2 regions of the Neobacillus phoenicis genome follow, and region 1 is predicted to be linked to the other one. Evidence: riboswitches for the same ligand, from Rfam matches in the RefSeq annotation. Region 1 holds a riboswitch; the other holds the start of a gene.
The links. A riboswitch is a leader RNA that binds a small molecule or an ion and turns the genes downstream of it on or off. The one in region 1 is predicted to bind cobalamin.
Positions count from the first base shown of each region.

Region 2: linked by a shared signal. The riboswitch ahead of AA0X95_RS18845 (DUF4430 domain-containing protein) and the one ahead of AA0X95_RS15005 (ribonucleoside-diphosphate reductase subunit alpha) in region 1 are both predicted to bind cobalamin.

Region 1 covers NZ_CP154847.1:2,880,291-2,884,726, reverse strand. Annotated here, with positions in the region: gene AA0X95_RS15005 (ribonucleoside-diphosphate reductase subunit alpha) at 1-2,276, opposite strand, end outside; cobalamin riboswitch at 2,407-2,606, opposite strand; gene AA0X95_RS15000 (acyl-CoA thioesterase) at 2,710-3,111, opposite strand; gene AA0X95_RS14995 (iron-containing alcohol dehydrogenase) at 3,136-4,311, opposite strand.
Region 2 covers NZ_CP154847.1:3,637,996-3,642,431, reverse strand. Annotated here, with positions in the region: gene AA0X95_RS18860 (bifunctional 3,4-dihydroxy-2-butanone-4-phosphate synthase/GTP cyclohydrolase II) at 1-643, shown strand, start outside; gene ribE (6,7-dimethyl-8-ribityllumazine synthase) at 873-1,343, shown strand; gene AA0X95_RS18850 (5' nucleotidase, NT5C type) at 1,359-1,931, shown strand; cobalamin riboswitch at 2,242-2,430, shown strand; gene AA0X95_RS18845 (DUF4430 domain-containing protein) at 2,559-4,349, shown strand; gene AA0X95_RS18840 (DUF4430 domain-containing protein) at 4,405-4,436, shown strand, end outside.

The DNA of each region.
Region 1 (4,436 bases):
GCCTCGCATTCTTCTATTTCAGCTTGTGTCGTGCTTCTTACATAATAAGTTGTCTTCAGCCCCTGCTTCCAAGATTCCAAATGAAGATTTAATAAATCTTTCGCTTTTATGTCATGTCGAACATATAGGTTAAAACTAATTGCCTGATCAATATGACGTCCTCGAGCAGCGTTCTGTTTTATACTCCAAACTTGATCAATATCATGCCTTGCACGACGATAATAATTGTAGGTGTGATGGTTTAGGTCAGGTGCTGTCACTTTAAATTTAAAATTCTTCTTCTCTTCAGCGTATTCCACCGAATAGATAGGATCAATTCCATCTGTTGAACCACCAATTTTTGCTGTTGAAGAGTTTGGTGCAATAGCCATAAGCCACCCATTTCGAAGACCATGAATAGCTACCTTCCTCTTTAAATCATTCCACCTATCTGTCTGGTAATTTCTACGTGTAAAATAGTCACCTGTTTGCCACTCAGAACCGCTAAACTGACTATACAACCCTTTCTCTTTTGCTAATTCCATTGAAGACCGAATGGTGTAAAAAGCAATGTCTTCATATAATACATCTGCAAAATGAACGGCCGCATCGGATTCCCATTGAATTCCCTTTAGTGCAAGAAGATGGTGCCAACCAAACGTTCCAAGGCCAACGGCTCTAAACTTTTTATTCGTAATCTGTGCCTGTCCCACTGAGATTGTATTTAAGTCAATGACATTATCCAACATTCTAACTTGTATACTTATTAATCTTTCTAGGATGTTCGCCGGTATAGCTCTTGCTAGATTAATAGAAGACAAATTACACACAACAAAATCACCTGGTTTACGTATCATTACGATGTTTCCCTCTTCGTCCTGATATTCGTTAAAAATCGTTGTAGGTGACATATTTTGCGTAATTTCGGTACATAAGTTACTGCAATAGATAGAAGTACGCCCCTTACCTAAAAGATGTTTATTCGGATTTCTCCTGTTCACTTCGTCACGGTAAAACATGTACGGAGTTCCTGTTTCTAGTTGTGAAACCATAATTCGTGCCATAATATCCATAGCTCGATATGTTTTACGGGGAAGAAGTGGGTTACTTACCGCCTCCTCATATTTCTCGGAAAAATATTTATGATCACTTTCATCATAAAAATCTTCCAATCCAAGAAGATTTCCATTTTCATCTTTCCAGCCCATGATCTGTTTTACCTGATGCGGACAAAACGTATGCCATTCTCCAATACTTTTACCAATATCATTTTTTTCTTCAAGTTTTTGCATAAATAAGTCCGGAATAGTAACCCCGGTAAAAATATCATGAGCTTTCCGTCGCTCATCTCCATTATTTGTTTTTAAGTCAAGGAATCCATTCATAATATCTTTATGAAAAATATCCAAATATACAGCAATGGCTCCCTGCCGCTGACCTAACTGATCAACACTAACAGCTGTATCGTTTACTAACTTGATCCATGGGACAACACCGGAAGAGTTTCCTCTAAATTTCTTAATATCGGAACCTAAAGCACGAACTTTACCATAATAGATTCCAATTCCCCCACCATCTTTACTCAACCTGGCAATATCCCAATTATTTAAATAAATGCTATCAAGTGAATCATCAACCGTATCAATAAAACATGAGGAGAGCTGACCAAAGCTTTTTCCTGTATTCGCTAAGGTAGGAGTTGCAACTGTCATATATAAGTTGCTTAAAGCCCAATATGCCTCTTTTACTAGACTTAAGCGAATGGAGTTCTTTTCGTACTGCATAAGCGTCATAGCAATAATCATGAAACGCTCTTGAGGAAGTTCATAGACGTTCCGTTCATAATCACGTGCAAGGTAACGATCTGCAAATAGGAATAATCCTATGTAATTAAACAAGTGGTCCTTATCTTGACTGATCTCTTTTGCTAAACTATGTATTTCATCTTTACTATATAGGGTTAGTAAGTCACTAGAATAAATTCCTATATCCGTTAGTTTCTTAATGAGTTCATAAAATTCTCCATATTTTTTCGTGGATTCATATCCCCGATTTTTTGCTGCTTCATAATATAATTCATCCAAATACAAGCTAGCTGCCATGAATGTCCAATCGGGTTGATCTAATGCTATTTGGTTAACTGCATAAAATAGCGCTTGCTTTTTAACGTCTAAGTCTGTTCCTCCCAACTGTTTTATATGCTTTTTAAAATCAGAGGCATCAATGTTAAATTTCTGTTCAGCTTGATTAATAGTTTCCAAAACAGAAGCAAGCTCTTCTTGTACCATAATGGTCATAGTTTTTCCTCCAAAATAAAAAAATCCGCTCAAGGTGAATTGAGCGGATGAAACGATAACAATACGGAAGACGAAAAAATTTCAGGTGTCTCCTGTCGCCACCGTTTCATCTTCTCAATCCCCGAAGAAGTTGAAACATCTTAAGAAAGACAGGTCTCCTGACTTATGCTTCTCCCTACTATGAGCCCTTCCCGTATAAGCGCCTAATCAATTAAACTCTCTTATACAGTGGTTTTCCCATTTCGTCAGCATTTACAGTTGCGGGGGCAGTTCTGGTATTTCACCAGATTCCCTATTAAGCCTAACGGCATCTCTTCTCAAGGCAAACACAATATATGGTTTTTAATAACAAAAACATAACAACATCTTGTATAAAGCGGTTAAAATAAATACTAGTATATATTCCATAAAATATCAAGCATCTTTTTCTATATCATTCACTCCGTTGATATAGGTTCAGTTCTAGTTCTCTTCTAATCTCTTGAGGTATTGTTTCAGATTGTTGTGTTTTGAGATTAAAGTTTACATAAGTGGCTGTTCCTTTTACACAAATTCTTCCTTCCTGATGGATTTCCTCATAAAGCTGTAAACTGGAATTTCCTATCCTTTTAACCCATGTAAAAACTTCTACATCCTTTCCAAAATATATTTGTTTTAAATAATCCACGTTCATATTGAGAATAATCATTTTCCAATTTTCAAAGGAAGAGTCAGGGGTAAATAATTTGAAAATTTCGTTTCTAGCTGCTTCAAACCAAATTGGTATGGTTGTATTATTGATATGACCCACCCCGTCCGTCTCAGAAACACGAGGTTCAATGACTTTTTTATACATAAAGGCTTCCCCCTTCTCCATAAGTTAGTTATCTTTTGTTATAACTCCTTCATAAGCCTTGACGTAAATTTGCTCAATTGCTTCAATAGTAAACTCTTTTGGGCTCCTATTTAATAGCCTTTTCTGTTTAAACCCATTCTCAGCCAACCGTTTAACATCCTTCCGTTGGATGTTATACGCACTTAGTGTTGTAGGCAGACCGACATCTTGCACTAAGTCTAGTAAGCAATGAACCACTTCCTGCGCGATTTCCTTTTCACTTTTCCCCTTGCTCGTTATCGAAAATAGGTCAGCGACAATCATGATTTTTTCCAAACAAGCCGGCCAAATATAATCATAGACGTAAGGTAATAAAACAGCATTTGATTCCCCATGAGGTATTTTATATAAGCCACCAAGGGGGTAAGCTAGACCATGAACCCCAGCCACACCTGCATTAAAAAAACTTAATCCCGCCAATAAACTGGCTAATGACATTTGTTCTCTTGCTAACCTATCTTGACCGTTCTCTACTGCCGTACGAATACTATCAATTATCTTTCTCATTGCTTCTAGTGCTAAAATATCGGTTAGTGGAGTGGCGTTTTTTGAAGTATAAGCCTCTAAGGCGTGTGTGAAGGCATCAATGCCGCTTGCAGCTGTTACTCTTGGTGGTAATGTGTAAGTTAACGATGCATCGACAATTGCATAATCAGCCAACAAATATTCGTGAGTGATAACATCTTTGGTTTCCTCTAAAGAAAAAACAGCGATATCTGTAACCTCTGCACCCGTTCCAGATGTCGTCGGAATTAAAACCTTTTGTAGCCCCTTTTTTGAAAGCTTTTTCGTTCCGCTTAAATTTAAATAGTCCTCTACACAGCCTTCGTTTTCTACAAGGACGGCAGCAGCCTTTGCTAAATCCAGCGCACTCCCTCCGCCTACACCAATAACTAAACAAGGATTGTATTTTCTAATTTCACTTACCACTTGATTCCCCACCACTATTGGAGGCTCCGGCACAACATTAGTATCTAATTGAAATTCAATATTTAGCTCTTCCAAGATGGTCAGAATGGGTTGAATCACACCTAAGTCCTTTACAATAGGGTCAGATAATAAATAAACTCTTTTAGCTTGTAAATCCTTTAGTATATCTTTTAATTTTGTTAATGACCCTGCCCCATGGTAAATTTTCTTTGGCGAAATAAATTGCTCCAAATTTCTCCCTCCCAAATAAAAAAACGAAATTGTTTATATGGATTATTCTAAATCTTCTTTCTATTTAAATCAAAGTTCAACTAATGAAAAAGGACGACTCTTAAACAGAAGAGCCATCCTTTATT
Region 2 (4,436 bases), 760 kb from region 1:
CTTAAAAATGATTACTATTAAAGACTTGATTGAATATCGAAACAAAAAGGATAACTTAGTCAAACGTGAGGTGGAAATCAATTTGCCTACAGAATTTGGCACCTTTAAAGCTGTAGGGTATTCCAATCTTGTTGATGATAAAGAACATGTTGCATTAGTGAAGGGGGAAATCGACCCTGATACACCTGTTCTTGTCAGAGTTCATTCAGAATGTTTAACAGGAGATGTTTTTGGTTCCTACCGCTGTGATTGCGGGCCACAGCTTCATGCAGCCTTAAGTCAAATCAATCAAGCGGGAAATGGCGTGCTTTTGTACATGCGCCAGGAAGGACGCGGAATCGGCCTGTTAAATAAAATGAGAGCGTATAAGCTGCAAGAAGAAGGCTATGATACCGTTGAAGCGAATGAAAAGCTTGGCTTTGGAGCTGATTTAAGGGAATACGGCATCGGGGCTCAAATCTTGAAGGACTTAGGCATTAAGAAAATGATGCTGTTAACGAACAATCCCCGTAAAATTAAAGGTTTGAAGGGCTACGACCTCGAAGTAATTGAGCGAGTGCCACTGCAGATGGAAATGAGAAAAGAAAACGCCAATTATTTACGAACAAAGCATGATAAATTAGGGCACATGTTTCATTATTAATATAGACTGTGTTAAAGAACATTGTTAATTTCTATACTCTGTTGATTGGAGTGGAAGGCGCAAAGACTCCTGCGGGAGTAGCGGTCTCGGGAGACCCCGCAGGAGGAACGACGAGGAGGCTCCCGGAACGCCCCGCGGAAAGCGAAGTGTGCCTGGAACGGAAATCAACAGACCACTTTAACAAAGCCTTAATATAAAGACAAAAATATAATTATTTGGAGGCATACACATGGGACACACATTTGAAGGAAATTTAGTAGGATCAGGATTAAAAGTTGGAATCGTGGTTGGACGATTTAATGAATTTATTACCAGCAAATTATTAGGCGGAGCACAAGATGCGCTAAAAAGACATGGTGTTGAAGAAGCAAACGTTGATATCGCTTGGGTGCCAGGTGCATTTGAAATCCCGTTAATTGCTCAAAAAATGGCGAATAGTAAAAAATATGATGCAGTAATCACGCTTGGTACCGTTATCCGTGGCTCAACGCCTCACTTTGATTATGTTTGTAATGAAGCAGCTAAAGGTGTTTCAGCGACTGCATTAACTACTGGCATTCCAGTTATTTTTGGGGTGTTAACAACAGACTCCATTGAACAAGCTATTGAGCGTGCGGGAACAAAAGCAGGCAATAAGGGCTGGGATGCTGCTGTCTCTGCCATCGAAATGGCTAATTTATGTAGAAATATTGAGCAATAAGAAAGCAGACATCTGATGAAGTTTGGGTTTGATATCGATGATACATTAATAAATCTAAGAGAGCATGCCTTTCATTTGTATAATAAAAAATTACAGAAGGCTGTTCCTATTGAAGCTTACCATAGCTTAACAACTCTTGAAATCCATGAGCCTTTCGGGTTAAGTGATCAAGAAGGGAGCAGGATGTGGCATGATTCCTTGGAGGAGATTTATTACACAGACTGTTCACCGTTTCCACATGCCGTTGAGGTTCTGAACGAGCTTAAACTTGAAGGACATGAGATTTATTATATTACCTCAAGACCAGTGGAGCATTGTGAACGTACGAGAAACTGGCTAGTAAAAGCTGGTTTTCCCGTCGATGAACATTCTTTTTATTGCGGGATGAAGGATTCAGAAAAGATTAACATCATTCAAGATTTAGGGTTAGATTATTATTTTGACGACAAACCCGCAGTATTGGGGACTCTTATGGAGTCAGGATCAAAAGTATTAATGAAAAACAGCTCTTACAACCTACACATTCAACTGCCAAGAATTCATTGTTGGTCAGAGCTGAAGAAAATTCTACTTGAAGATAAAAAATAGGAGAAGGCTATGTGTGCCTTCTCCTATTTTTTATGGAAAACGACTAATATTTTTACAATTGAATTCCAATTTTTAATTAATTCCTGCTAAAATTACAAATTGTAGTGTAAAATTACACAATAAATTTAAAGTTTAAATTTTTTATCAGCGAATTTTCTGGGTTTATCAGCGAATCTAGAAATTTATCAGCGAATTTTCAACTGTTATCAGCGGATTTAAGAATTTATCAGCGAATCAAAAAAAGCACCATTATAGATATTAAATATATACAAACCTGACTGTTTTTTACTATAATAGGGTTAACATAAAAAAATAGCTCGGTAAAACAGGTGCTAAGGTCTTTGATAGACTTTAAGCTTAATAGGGAAGTTGGTTTAAAGCCAACGCGGTCCCGCCACTGTAAATGGGAGCAACCTAAATTTGTCACTGTCGATAGATGGGAAGACTTAGGGAGCGATGATCATGAGCCAGGAAACCTGCCTGTTTTTGAACACAACAGCCTACGCGGATAGGAGAGTGTTAAGAATAGAAGCGGTTTCTCGTTTCCTCCTTAACGTACATAACACTCCTCCTCCTTTTAGGGGGATTTTTTTATGTCTATTTAACTAGGAAAGGAAGAGTTTCAAAATGATGAAGAAAAGTAATGTGTGGATGGTCATGCTGCTAATTTTTACTCTATTCACGAGCGGACTACAAGCTCCTGTTCTAGCAGCTGACCAAGGGAAACAAGTGTCCATTACAATTTTGGGTTTGGATGGAGCTGACCCAATCTTAGCAAAATCCTCTGTTCAAATCAGTGATACTGAAACCGCAACAGCAGCGTTAATAGCAGCTGTTGGTGAAAGCAATGTTGAATTTTCTGATACCTCCTATGGGAAAATGCTCACAGGAATTAATGGGGTAAAAGCAGAAGGGACAAATTATTGGGCATTTTTTATCAATGGTGTTGCTGCACAGGTTGGTTCTGACACCTATGTCGTCCAAAATGGTGACCAATTAACGTTCCGTTTGACAGATTGGACAAAAACCCCACAGAATACGGTTTCGCTCAAAGTGGTTAATAGTGATAAAAGTAACGTTACTGATCAATCAGGAATTGAAGTGATTGGAAGTCCAACTGCATTTCAACTATTACAAGTAATTCTTGGCCCTGATAAGGTTGGATACAGTGAAAGCCACTACGGAAAAATGATTACCTCTATTAATGATATACAAGCAGAAGGCACAAATTATTGGGCATTTTACGTAAACGATAAAATGGCTGAGGTTGGAGCGGACAGCTATCAGCTTCAATCAGGAAATCAAATTAGTTTTAAACTTGAATCTTGGGAAGATGGATCAGGTGATGCTAACACTGGAGGAGAAGCAAACCCAAATCCATCTGGTGGAACGGTTTCTGAAAAAACAATTCAAACTTCCGTTGATTCAGCCAGCAAATATGTGTTGCAGAATAATCTAGGCGAATGGGAAGTAATTGCCTTAAAACAAACAGGACAGACAATTCCTGCTACATACATTGCATCAGTAAAATCTCTAGTCAAGGAAAAACAAGGGAAGTTCAATAGAATCACCGATACAGAGCGGTATGTTCTTGGAATTCTTGCAGCAGGTGGAGATCCAACCAACGTAGAAGGATTCAATTTGGTGGAGGCAATTTACAATGGTAATGTGACAAAGCAAGGGTTAATTGGGGTGTCCTATGCACTTATTGCATTAGATAGCGCGGACTTTTCCATTCCTGAATCAGCACAATGGACGAGAGAAAAGTTAGTCAAGCATTTGTTAGATAGACAAAATCAAGATGGCGGCTGGGCATGGGATGAAAGTGCTACCAGCGATATTGATACAACTGCGATGATTTTAACAGCTCTTGCTCCATATAAAGAACAGCCTGAAGTGAAGGGCAAGGTCGATGCTGCCATCCAGTATTTATCAACACAATATCAAGCATCAAAAATAAATAATAGCTCAACAGCAGCCCAGACCATCATTGCCCTGTCAACTTTAGGGGTGGATGCGAAAACAGCTCCATTTACAGGTCTTGTTGAATATTTTCTATCCTTCCAAAATGCCGATGGCGGCTTTGATTGGCAGGGAGGAGACGTAAGTGATGCGTTTACCACTTCACAAGGAATCCAGGCGTTAGCTTCGTATCAGCTGTATACAACAGGAAAAGGCTCCTTATATCAGCTTCCATTAGTTGAACAAAAGCCTGAAACGGAGAAGCCTGAGACTCAAACACCTAGTGAAGAGACACCAGCACAGACAACTCCTAATCAAGATAATGGTAGTAATAGTGTGAAGGGACATACGTTGCCAAATACTGCATCAGATATGTATAACATGCTCGTGGTTGGTCTTTTAATTATTCTAATTGGAAGTCTAGTTTATATGAAGCAAAGAAAAAGATTTTCATAAGTAAAATTTGTCCCCTCCTACTAGTTAGGAGGGGCAACCTAGAGGAGGCGCACCTATGAAAAAATGGATGAAAGGTACAGCATTTCT